DNA from 3 places in the Micromonospora xinjiangensis genome. Region 1 is predicted to be linked to each of the others. Evidence: riboswitches for the same ligand, from Rfam matches in the RefSeq annotation. Region 1 holds a riboswitch; each other region holds the start of a gene.
The links. A riboswitch is a leader RNA that binds a small molecule or an ion and turns the genes downstream of it on or off. The one in region 1 is predicted to bind cobalamin.
Positions count from the first base shown of each region.

Region 2: it holds a riboswitch for cobalamin, as region 1 does, so the genes downstream of both, SM573_RS14345 (ABC transporter substrate-binding protein) here and cobN (cobaltochelatase subunit CobN) in region 1, are expected to answer to the same signal.
Region 3: it holds a riboswitch for cobalamin, as region 1 does, so the genes downstream of both, SM573_RS23495 (ribonucleoside-diphosphate reductase subunit alpha) here and cobN (cobaltochelatase subunit CobN) in region 1, are expected to answer to the same signal.

Region 1 covers NZ_JAXCFO010000006.1:123,610-126,879, reverse strand. Annotated here, with positions in the region: gene SM573_RS22080 (hypothetical protein) at 1-299, shown strand, start outside; gene SM573_RS22075 (MBL fold metallo-hydrolase) at 335-1,042, opposite strand; cobalamin riboswitch at 1,184-1,360, shown strand; gene cobN (cobaltochelatase subunit CobN) at 1,679-3,270, shown strand, end outside.
Region 2 covers NZ_JAXCFO010000003.1:517,678-520,947, reverse strand. Annotated here, with positions in the region: gene SM573_RS14350 (FecCD family ABC transporter permease) at 1-391, opposite strand, end outside; gene SM573_RS14345 (ABC transporter substrate-binding protein) at 522-1,460, opposite strand; cobalamin riboswitch at 1,541-1,668, opposite strand; gene SM573_RS14340 (M14 family metallopeptidase) at 1,814-3,270, opposite strand, start outside.
Region 3 covers NZ_JAXCFO010000006.1:447,301-450,570, forward strand. Annotated here, with positions in the region: gene SM573_RS23485 (N-acetyltransferase family protein) at 1-222, opposite strand, end outside; gene SM573_RS23490 (SCO5389 family protein) at 491-883, shown strand; cobalamin riboswitch at 1,074-1,259, shown strand; gene SM573_RS23495 (ribonucleoside-diphosphate reductase subunit alpha) at 1,439-3,270, shown strand, end outside.

The DNA of each region.
Region 1 (3,270 bases):
GGACCCCGACGAAGCTCGACCGGGAGGCGACCCGGGACGACCTCGCGGCGCTGGAGACGTTCATCACCAGCCGGCGGGGCGTCGAGTTCTACCTGGAGCCGGAGACCACCGCCACCGACACCACCGTGGTGGCGATCGCCCACGACGGGGAGTGGATCCGCCGCCGCACCGGCTCACCCCGGACGGCCGCCGCCCTCGCGCGCCGGCACGCCGTCCCGCTGTACGAGGCGGCCCGCACGGGCTACCCGGAGCGGATGCGCGCCTGGAACCGGGCGCACCCGGAGCGCCGCGCCCGCTGACCCTCGCCACCCGGCCCGGCCCCCGCGCCCGACCGTCAGCCCGCTTCCACCGCCGCCCGCGCCTGCGCCCGGGTCATCGGCTCGCCGTGGCTGGAGACGTACCAGTCGTAGCCGTCGTCGAGCAGCCGGCGGACCAGCGCGAGGTCGGGGCCGTCGTCGGGTCGGCGCAGGTGGAGCGGGGGCGGGTAGAAGCAGTCGCCGAGCAGCATGACGCCGGAGTCCGGCACCAGCACCACGGTCGAGTCGGGAGCGTGGCCGCCGCCGACGTGCCGCAGCGCCACCCCGACCGGTAGCTCGAGCGCGTCGGTGAACGTCCGGGTGGGTGGCAGCACCGCGAAGTCGTCCCACGAGTCGACGGCGAACGCCCGGGCGCGGAAGCTCGGAGCGAGCCGCGGGTTGGCGTGGACCTGCTCGCGCAGGTAGCGGTGGCTCCACGGCCGGGCCGCCTCGGCCCGCAGCAGCTCCCGGCCGGAGGCGTGCCCCACGATCTCGACGTCCGGCCAGGCGCAGGCGCCCCAGACGTGGTCCCAGTGGTGGTGCGTGTAGACCAGCCAACGCGGGTCGGGCAGCCCGGCGGCGTGCAGCGCCGCCCGGATCTCGCGGGCGTGCGCGGGGCTCTGCCCCGCGTCGACCAGCACACTGCCGCGCTCGTCGACGACCACCGCGACACCGGCCTGGACGGCCGCCGGGTCGGGATCACCGGGGCAGAGCCAGACGCGGCCGGCGAGATGGTGGAACCGCATGGGAATGATGGCCGGCCCCTTCCGGATCGCTCGTGGACGCTCGATCGTCCGGCGGTCGATCCTAGTGGTCGCCACCGACGATCCCGCGTGACCAGCGTCGTCGCGGCCGGGGCCGCGTTGACCCGCGGTCGACGGGTGTGGCAGCATTCGCGGCCTGACGGCAGTGAAGGAAGCCGGTGCGATTCCGGCGCGGTCCCGCCACTGTCACCGGGGAGCGATCCCCCCTCGCGAGTCACGGCCGCGCGTGCGTGGTTGGAAGGCCGGGGGTGAGCGTCGATCCGGGAGCCAGGATACTTCGGCCGTCGGGATGTGACCCCAGGGCGTGGACACCCGAGGAGGACCCGATGACGCACCGCGTCCACCCTGCCGCCGGCGATCGCCGCGACCGGCCCGCGCTCACCAGCGCCCCCCGCCGCGCTTCCCGCACCAGCACCCCGACCGGCCACTTCGGACCTCCGACCGGCGTCGGGCCCGGCCGCACCCGCTGACCCCGCGCCGACCGGCCGGCGCCGGGGTCGCGGCCGACGCGTCGGCTCCGCCCCGGTGACGGTCGCCTCTGCCGAGGCCCGCGCCACCCGCCCCCTTCCGCCCGGCCGCCCGTGCGGCGACCCGGGCGTCACCTCCCGGAGCCACCCCGTGCGTACCCTGCTGCTCTCCACCTCCGACACCGACCTGCTGGCCGCCCGGGCCAGCGGTGCCGACTACCGGCTGGCGAACCCGGTCCGCCTCGACGCCGACGCCGTGCCCGCGCTGCTCGACGGCGTGGACGTCGCCGTCGTACGCCTGCTGGGCGGCCGGCCGGCGTGGCCGGACGGGCTCGCCACCGTGCTCGCCTCCGGCGTGCCGACGGTCGTGCTGAGCGGCGAGCCCACGCCGGACGCGGAGCTGATGGCGGCGTCCACCGTGCCCGTCGGGGTGGCCACGCAGGCGCTGGCGTACCTCGTCGAGGGTGGCCCGGAGAACCTCGCCCAGCTGGCCCGGTTCCTCTCCGACACGGTGCTGCTCACCGGCGAGGGCTTCGCCCCGCCCGCCCCCACCCCGGCGTACGGCGTGCACGGTGAGCGGCCGGCGGCCGCGACGGCGGACCCGCGGCGGCCCACGGTCGGCATCGTCTTCTACCGGGCGCACGCGCTCGCCGGGAACACGGCCTTCGTCGACACCCTCGCCGACGCGGTGACGGCGGCCGGCGGCGACCCGCTGCCCGTCTACTGTGGATCGTTGCGTGGCCTGGCCGCCGACGCCGGCCCCATGGAGCTGCTCTCCCGCTGCGACGCGTTGCTGGTCACGGTGCTCGCGGCCGGCGGCGCGGTGGCTGCCGACGCGTCCGCGGGCGGCGACGAGGACGCCTGGGACGTCGGCGCGCTGGCCTCGCTCGACGTGCCCGTGATCCAGGCGCTCCTGCTGACCAGCACCCGCGAGCAGTGGGCCGGCTCGGACGCGGGCCTCACCCCGCTGGACGCCGCCATGCAGGTGGCCGTCCCCGAGTTCGACGGCCGGATCATCACGGTGCCGTTCTCGTTCAAGCAGATCGACAGCGACGGCCTCTCCGTCTACGCGGCCGACCCGGAGCGCGCCGCCCGCGTCGCCGGCATCGCGGTGCGCCAGGCCCGGCTGCGGCGCCTGCCGAACGCCGAGAAGCGGCTCGCGATCGTGCTCAGCTCGTACCCGACGAAGCACTCCCGGGTCGGCAACGCCGTCGGCCTGGACACCCCCGCCTCGGCGGTGCGGCTGCTCGCCGCGCTCGCGGACGCCGGCTACGACCTGGGCGACGCGCCGCCGCCGGACGACGGGGACGCGCTGATCCACGCGCTGATCGCCGCCGGTGGCCACGACGTCGAGTGGCTCACCCCGGAGCAGCTCGCCGCCGCCGAGGCGCGGGTGCCCGGCCAGGTCTACCGGCGCTGGTTCGCGCAGGTGCCCGCACCGCTGCGCGAGCGGATGCGCGCCCACTGGGGCGAGCCGCCCGGCGAGCTCTACACCGACGGCGGCGACATCGTGCTGGCCGGCCTGCGGTTCGGCAACGTGGTGCTGCTCATCCAGCCGCCGCGCGGCTTCGGCGAGAACCCCATCGCCATCTACCACGACCCCGACCTGCCACCCAGCCACCACTACCTGGCCGCGTACCGGTGGCTCGCCGCCCCGCCCGCCGACGGTGGGTTCGGCGCCGACGCGGTGGTGCACCTCGGCAAGCACGGGACGCTGGAGTGGTTGCCCGGCAAGGGCCTCGG
Region 2 (3,270 bases), on a different contig from region 1:
ACGCGACCGCCGCCAACGAGCCGACGAACGCGGCGAGCGGGATGGTCAGCGGAAGGTCGGTGAGGGCACCGCCGGCACCGGCGCCGCCGAGGGCGATCACGGCGGTCACCGCGAGCCCCGCCCCGGGCGCCACGCCGAGCAGGTAGGGGTCGGCCAGTGGGTTGCGGAACGCGCCCTGGTAGCAGCCGCCGGCGAGGGCCAGCGTCCCGCCGACGAGCAGGCCGAGCACCGCCCGGGGCAGCCGCAGCTCGGTCACGATGGCGATCTCCCGCTCGGTGAGCCCGCTCTCCAGGTGCACGCCGGGAAGCAGGTTGAGCAGCTCGGCGGCGACGCTGCCCGGAGGCAGGGTGACCGGGCCGAGCGACACCCCGGCCACCAGCGCGACGAGCATCGCGGCCACCCCGGCGGCCAGCCAGATCGGGCGCAGGCCGACCGGCCGGGACGCGGAGGGCGTCCCGGCCGGCCGGGCGGGCGGCGCCGCGGGGGTCACGGGAAGGACCCTGGTCACCGGCGGCGGTCCGTCACGCGGGCACCTTGGCGACCGCGTCCACGATCGCCCGCAGCAGGTCCACCACGCGCGGCCCCCAGCGCGAGGCGACGCTGTCGTCGAGCGCGACCACCTGGTTGTTCTTCACCGCGGTCAGCCCGGACCAGCCGCTGCGCGCCTTGACCGTGTCGGGGCTCTGCTGGCAGCACTTCGTGTCGGCCAGGAAGATGAAGTCCGGGTCGGCCTTGACGATGACCTCCTGGGAGAGCTGCGGGTAGCCGCCGTTCTTGCCCTCGGCGTCGGCCGGGTCCGCGATGTTCTCCAGTCCGGCCATCGCGTAGAGCGAGCCGATGAAGGTCTTGCTGGTCGCGCTGTACAGCTGCGGATTCAGCTCGTGGTAGAAGGTGAGCTTCTCCGACCGCTGCGGCAGGTCCTTGACCAGCTTGGTGATGTCGTCGCGCATCCGCCGGGTCACGTCGGCCGCCTCGGTGGCATGGCCGGTGAGGGTGCCCAGGTCGGTGATCTGCCGGTACGTGTCGTCGAGGGTGGTCGCCGCGGGGGTCACCAGCACCGGGATCTTCAGCTTGCCGAGCTGGTCGACCACCTTGTTGCGGTCGTCCGAGATCACGACCAGGTCGGGGTTGCGGCCGGCGATGGCCTCCGCGTTCGGCTGGAAGCCGGACAGGTCCGTCTTCGGCGCCTCCGCCGGGTAGTCGGAGTTGTCGTCGACCGCGATGACCTGCGGCCCGGCGCCGATGGCGTACAGCATCTCGGTGGCGCTCGGCGAGAGCGAGACGATCTTCTCGGGGCGCTTGTCGAGGGTGATGTTGCCGACCGTGGCCGGGAAGGCGGCGGTGGGCTGGCCGGTGCCGCCGGCGGCGGGCGAGTCGTCGGCCTTCTCGGCGCAGGCGCCGAGGGCGAGCGCGGCGACCGCGAGGGTCGCGGCGAGCAGCCGGGGGGTACGTCTGGACATCGGTCCTCCTGTCGGTCGAGGAGCGTGGTGCTTCGCCGACAGGGACAGGCGCCCGTCCGCGAGGCGCCCTTCCTCGAGAGCGCGGGTCGCGACCGTCCGCAGGCGACCTGGCTCGTTCACCGCCGGTGGGCCGGCGGGACATCACAGTTGCGGGACAGCGCCGGATTCGCACCGGCTTCGCTGTGGAACGGTCGGTAAGACGGTAGCGCACCCCTCCAGGAGGCTGACTGATCAAGAGGCCGATCGACGGCGGTCGACGGTACGGCCCCGCCGGTCCCGTGCCTGGTTACCGGTATGTCCTGATCGAACCGCGTGGTGGGGCCCCGCCGGGGGCGGGACGGGGCCCCACCGGCTCAGGAGGCGGTGATGGTGATGTTGTCCACAGCCGCCTCGACCAGGCTCGCGCCGGAGGCGTCCGCCGCCTGCACGAGGATCCGCACCGTCTGCCCGGCGTACGGGGTCAGGTTGAGGGTCGAGACCGCCCAGGAGCCGTTGCGGTTGGCCGCTGCGCCGGCCTGGTTGAGCAGCGTGGTGGTGCCGCCGCCGTGCACCACGCTGACGCGGAGGTAGTCGGCCGACGAGGAGTTCGAGCCGTGCGCGAGATACCAGGCCAGTGAGAGGGTCAGCGTGCCGCTCGACGGCAGCGCCACCGCGGGCGACTGCGCGCTGGTCACCCCGCCGTCGAGGTCGTAGTCACCGGCCCCGGTGCCGGCCAGCCGCCCGGTGACCAGGTCGTTGCCGCCGGCGTACGGGGTGAGCTGCTTGGCCCCGCTGGACGTGGTCGCCTGGGCGGCGCCCCGCTCCCAGGCCCCGGCGGTCGCCGTGTCGGTGCCGGACGGGTTGATCGTCCAGCCGGTCGCGGTCTCGAAGGTGTCCGACCACACCGTCGTGCCGCCACCGCCGCCGCAGTACTGCGCCTGCTTGCCGATCGCCCGGTACGGGCAGTCGGCGTACTCGCTGAGCATCAGCACCGCCTCCCGGTTGCGGGAGGTCTGCGCCGGGATCACCTCGTCGGGCGGGTAGAACCCGCCGCCGGAGGCGGAGCCCGGGTACATCTCGAAGGTGTACGCCCAGATGCCGTGCGCCGCCCACATCCAGTCGATGCTGGTGCCATCGGCGATGTAGAGGTCGCTGGACTGCTCGGGGGTGTAGCCGTTGGTGGCCGCCATCTGCTGGCCGATGGTGGCGAAGGTGTTGTACTGGTCGGCGGTCATCCCGCTCGGCGTGTTGGCGGTGGTGTAGCCGAAGGGCCAGAGCACGAGCTGCGAGTACGTGTGGAAGTCGATGTTGGCCTTGATCTGCTGGACGCCGCCGACCACCCGACTGTTCACGAAGTTGCGCAGCGCCTGCGTCTCGGGGGCGGAGAAGGCCGACGGGCCCCGGTAGGTCTCCGACGATGTCGAGCCGGACGAGCCGCCGCAGCAGCCCCACTGGTAGCTCCAGTTGCGGTTGAGGTCGGTGCCGACGTACGACGATCCGCTGTTCGGCTGCCGGTTCTTGCGCCAGGAGCGGTAGGACCCGGTGGCGATGTCGTACTCGCTGCCGTCCGGGTTGACCGTGGGCACGATCCAGATCTCCCGGCCGTTGACGATGTTGGTGATCCGGGAGTCGCTGCCGTAGCCGTCCGTGAAGAGGTTGAGCAGGTAGATCGCCATCTCGACGGTCAGGTGCTCACGGGCGTGCTGCTGGGCGTTGAAGAGGATCTCCGGTTCGTTCTCGTCGGCGGCGACGTTGTCGGAGATCTTCACCGCCATGAGGTCGCGACCCTCGTACGAGCTGCCGATGCTGAGCTTGCGAGCGATGGTCGGGT
Region 3 (3,270 bases), 320 kb from region 1:
GGCCCGGGTCGAGGTCGGGGAGACCGCCACCCACCCCATGACGGTCCCGTCGCCGTCCTCCGCCACGAAGCGGTGGTCGGCCAGCCTGCCGGCGTCGAAGGCGGCCCAGGTCGGCGCCACGGTCTCGAAGCTGGCGTCGCCGCCGTCGAGACCGGCCTGGTAGATCGCCAACACCCGGTCGGCGTCCCGCGCGGTCATCGGTCGGATGGTGAGGTCGGCCATCCGCGACTCCATTCCGGTGCCTGGGCGCGTGTCCAGCAGAGACTCGCACATCGATGAGACGGATGTCAGCCGGGGGGCGTACCGAAGCCGGCGAGGCGAGGCCGCTCGCCGTAATCGACCCGGACACCGGCGCCCCTGCCGCACGGGCCGCAGACGCAGGAATCGCGGCCATCGCCGCGCGCCCTGTTGACGGTACGGGCGGTGACGTGGTCTGCTCGGTGCGTAGCGCTAATGACAATCGTAATCGTTAGCGAGATGGAGGAGGATTATGTCTCTCACCGTGCCACCCACCCTGCTGGAGGCCGCCGAGGCCGGCCCCGTCGACGACGCGGAGTTCGTCACCTGCGTCCGCGACTCGTTGCCCTACGCCTGGCAGACCGTGAGCCGGGTCGTCGCCGATCTGCAGGCCGGTGACGCCGACTTCGCCGACAACGTGGTGCCGCCCCCCGGCGAGGTGGAGCGGGGGCAGCTGCTGCGGGCCCTCGCCAGCGACGCCATCCGCGGCAGCCTCGAACGCCACTTCGGCGTGCGGCTCGCCTTCCAGAACTGCCACCGGGTCGCGGCGTTCCGACCGTCGGCCGTGGACTCCGACACGTACCGCAGGTTCGTCTCCACCCGCGACCAACTGCTCAACCAGTCGCCGGAGCTGCGCAACTGCTGACCCCCCTCCCGGCGCCCGGAGGGCCGGCGTGCGCCTCGGGCGCGCGCCGGCCCTTCCGTCGTGCGCCGACGGCGACAGCGCCTTGCCGACCGGCCCGGCGCAGCCCTCGATGGTGAGACCAAGCCGACACGCCGACCCGATATCTGGTGTTGCCCTCCACCCGGTGCAGCCATATATGGTGTCGACCGCAGCTGGTTCGGCCACCTCCTCCGGTGGTCGAGGCAAGAGGGAACCCGGTGGGAATCCGGGACTGCCCCGCAGCGGTGAGTGGGAACGACCGCCGTCATCAGCACTGGGCCGACAGGGGCCTGGGAAGCGACGGCCAGTAGGCGACCGGCCGTGCCGGTCACGCCCGCGAGTCCGAAGACCTGCCAGCACGCCGCACGCCCGTCCCCGGGCGTGTGACGGTCCGAGGCCGCGCGGGACGGCCGACGCCACCGGACGGCCGCCACCGCGGCGTCCGTCGGTGTCCGCTCCCGCGCGCCCAAGGCCATCCGGTCTTCGTCTCGCGAGGAGAGAGAAGTGACAGTCACCGAGGTCGGTCCCGTCGCCACCGTGGCGCCGGGTCCCCGCGTCCCGCACCACGTGTCCGTCCGTCAGCGGGACGGCGCGGCCGAGCCGGTCGACGTCGACACGCTCGTCCGGGCGATCGAGCGGTGGACCGGGGACCTCGCCGACGTCGACCCGGTGCGGGTGGCGAGCCGGACGATCAGGGGGTTGTACGACGGCGCGACCGCCGACGAGCTGGCGCGGCTGTCGATACAGACGGCCGCCGAACTCATCGGCGAGGAGCCCCAGTACTCGCGCCTGGCTGCCCGCCTGCTCGCCGCGTACATCGACGAGGAGGTGCGCGGGCAGGGCATCGGCTCGTTCAGCAGCGCGATCCGGCAGGGCCACGCCGAAGGGTTGATCGGTGACGGGACCGCCGCGTTCGTCGCGGCCCACGCGGCCGCTCTCGACGACGCCGTCGACGCCGCGAACGACCTGAGGTTCGAGTACTTCGGGCTGCGTACCGTCCACGACCGCTACCTGCTGCGGCACCCGACGAGCCGGCTCGTGCTGGAGACACCGCAGTACTGGCTGCTGCGCGTGGCCTGTGGACTGTCACGCACGGCGGACGAGGCGATCGGCTTCTACCGGCTGATGTCCAGCCTGGCGTACCTGCCGAGTTCGCCGACGCTGTTCAACTCCGGCACCCGGCACACCCAGATGTCCTCCTGCTACCTCGTCGACTCCCCCCGCGACGAGCTGGACTCGATCTACCAGCGGTACGCGCAGGTCGCCAACCTGTCGAAGTTCGCCGGCGGCATCGGCATCGGGTTCTCCCGGGTGCGCTCGCGTGGGGCGCTGATCCGCGGCACCAACGGGCGGTCCAACGGGATCGTGCCGTGGCTGCGGACCCTGGACGCCAGCGTGGCCGCGGTGAACCAGGGCGGTCGGCGCAAGGGCGCCGCCTGCGTCTACCTGGAGCCGTGGCACCCCGACGTCGAGGAGTTCCTCCAGCTGCGGGACAACACCGGCGAGGAGGCGCGACGCACGCACAACCTGAACCTGGCCAACTGGATCCCGGACGAGTTCATGCGCCGGGTCGAGACGGACGGGATGTGGTCGCTGTTCGACCCGGACGAGGTGCCCGAGCTGCCGGACCTGTGGGGCGACGAGTTCGACGCCGCGTACCGGGCGGCCGAGGCGCAGGGCCGCTACGTGCGGCAGGTGCCGGCCCGGGAGTTGTACGGGCGGATGATGCGGACCCTCGCGCAGACCGGCAACGGGTGGATGACGTTCAAGGACACGTCCAACCGGTTGTGCAACCAGACCGCCGAGCCGGGCAACGTGGTGCACCTGTCCAACCTGTGCACCGAGATCATCGAGGTGTCCAGCGACACCGAGACCGCCGTGTGCAACCTGGGCTCGGTGAACCTCGCGGCGCACCTGGCCGACGGCGGCGTCGACTGGGAACGGCTGCGCGCCACCGTCCGCACCGCGGTCACCTTCCTCGACCGCGTGATCGACATCAACTACTACCCCACACCGCAGGCGGCGGCGAGCAACCCCCGGTGGCGACCGGTCGGTCTCGGCCTCATGGGGTTGCAGGACGTCTTCTTCGCGCTGCGACTGCCGTTCGACTCGCCGGCCGCCCGGGAACTCTCCACCCGGATCAGCGAGGAGCTGTACCTCACGGCCCTGGAGACCTCGGCGGACCTCGCGCAGCGGTGCGGCCCGCACCCCGCCTTCGCCGAGACGCGGGCGGCCCGCGGCCGGTTGCAACCGGACCTGTGGGGCGTGACGGGCACCCAGACGGCGCGGTGGACCGCGCTGCGGGAGCGGGTCGCGGCGCACGGGCTGCGCAACTCGTTGCTCGTCGCGATCGCCCCGACCGCCACGAT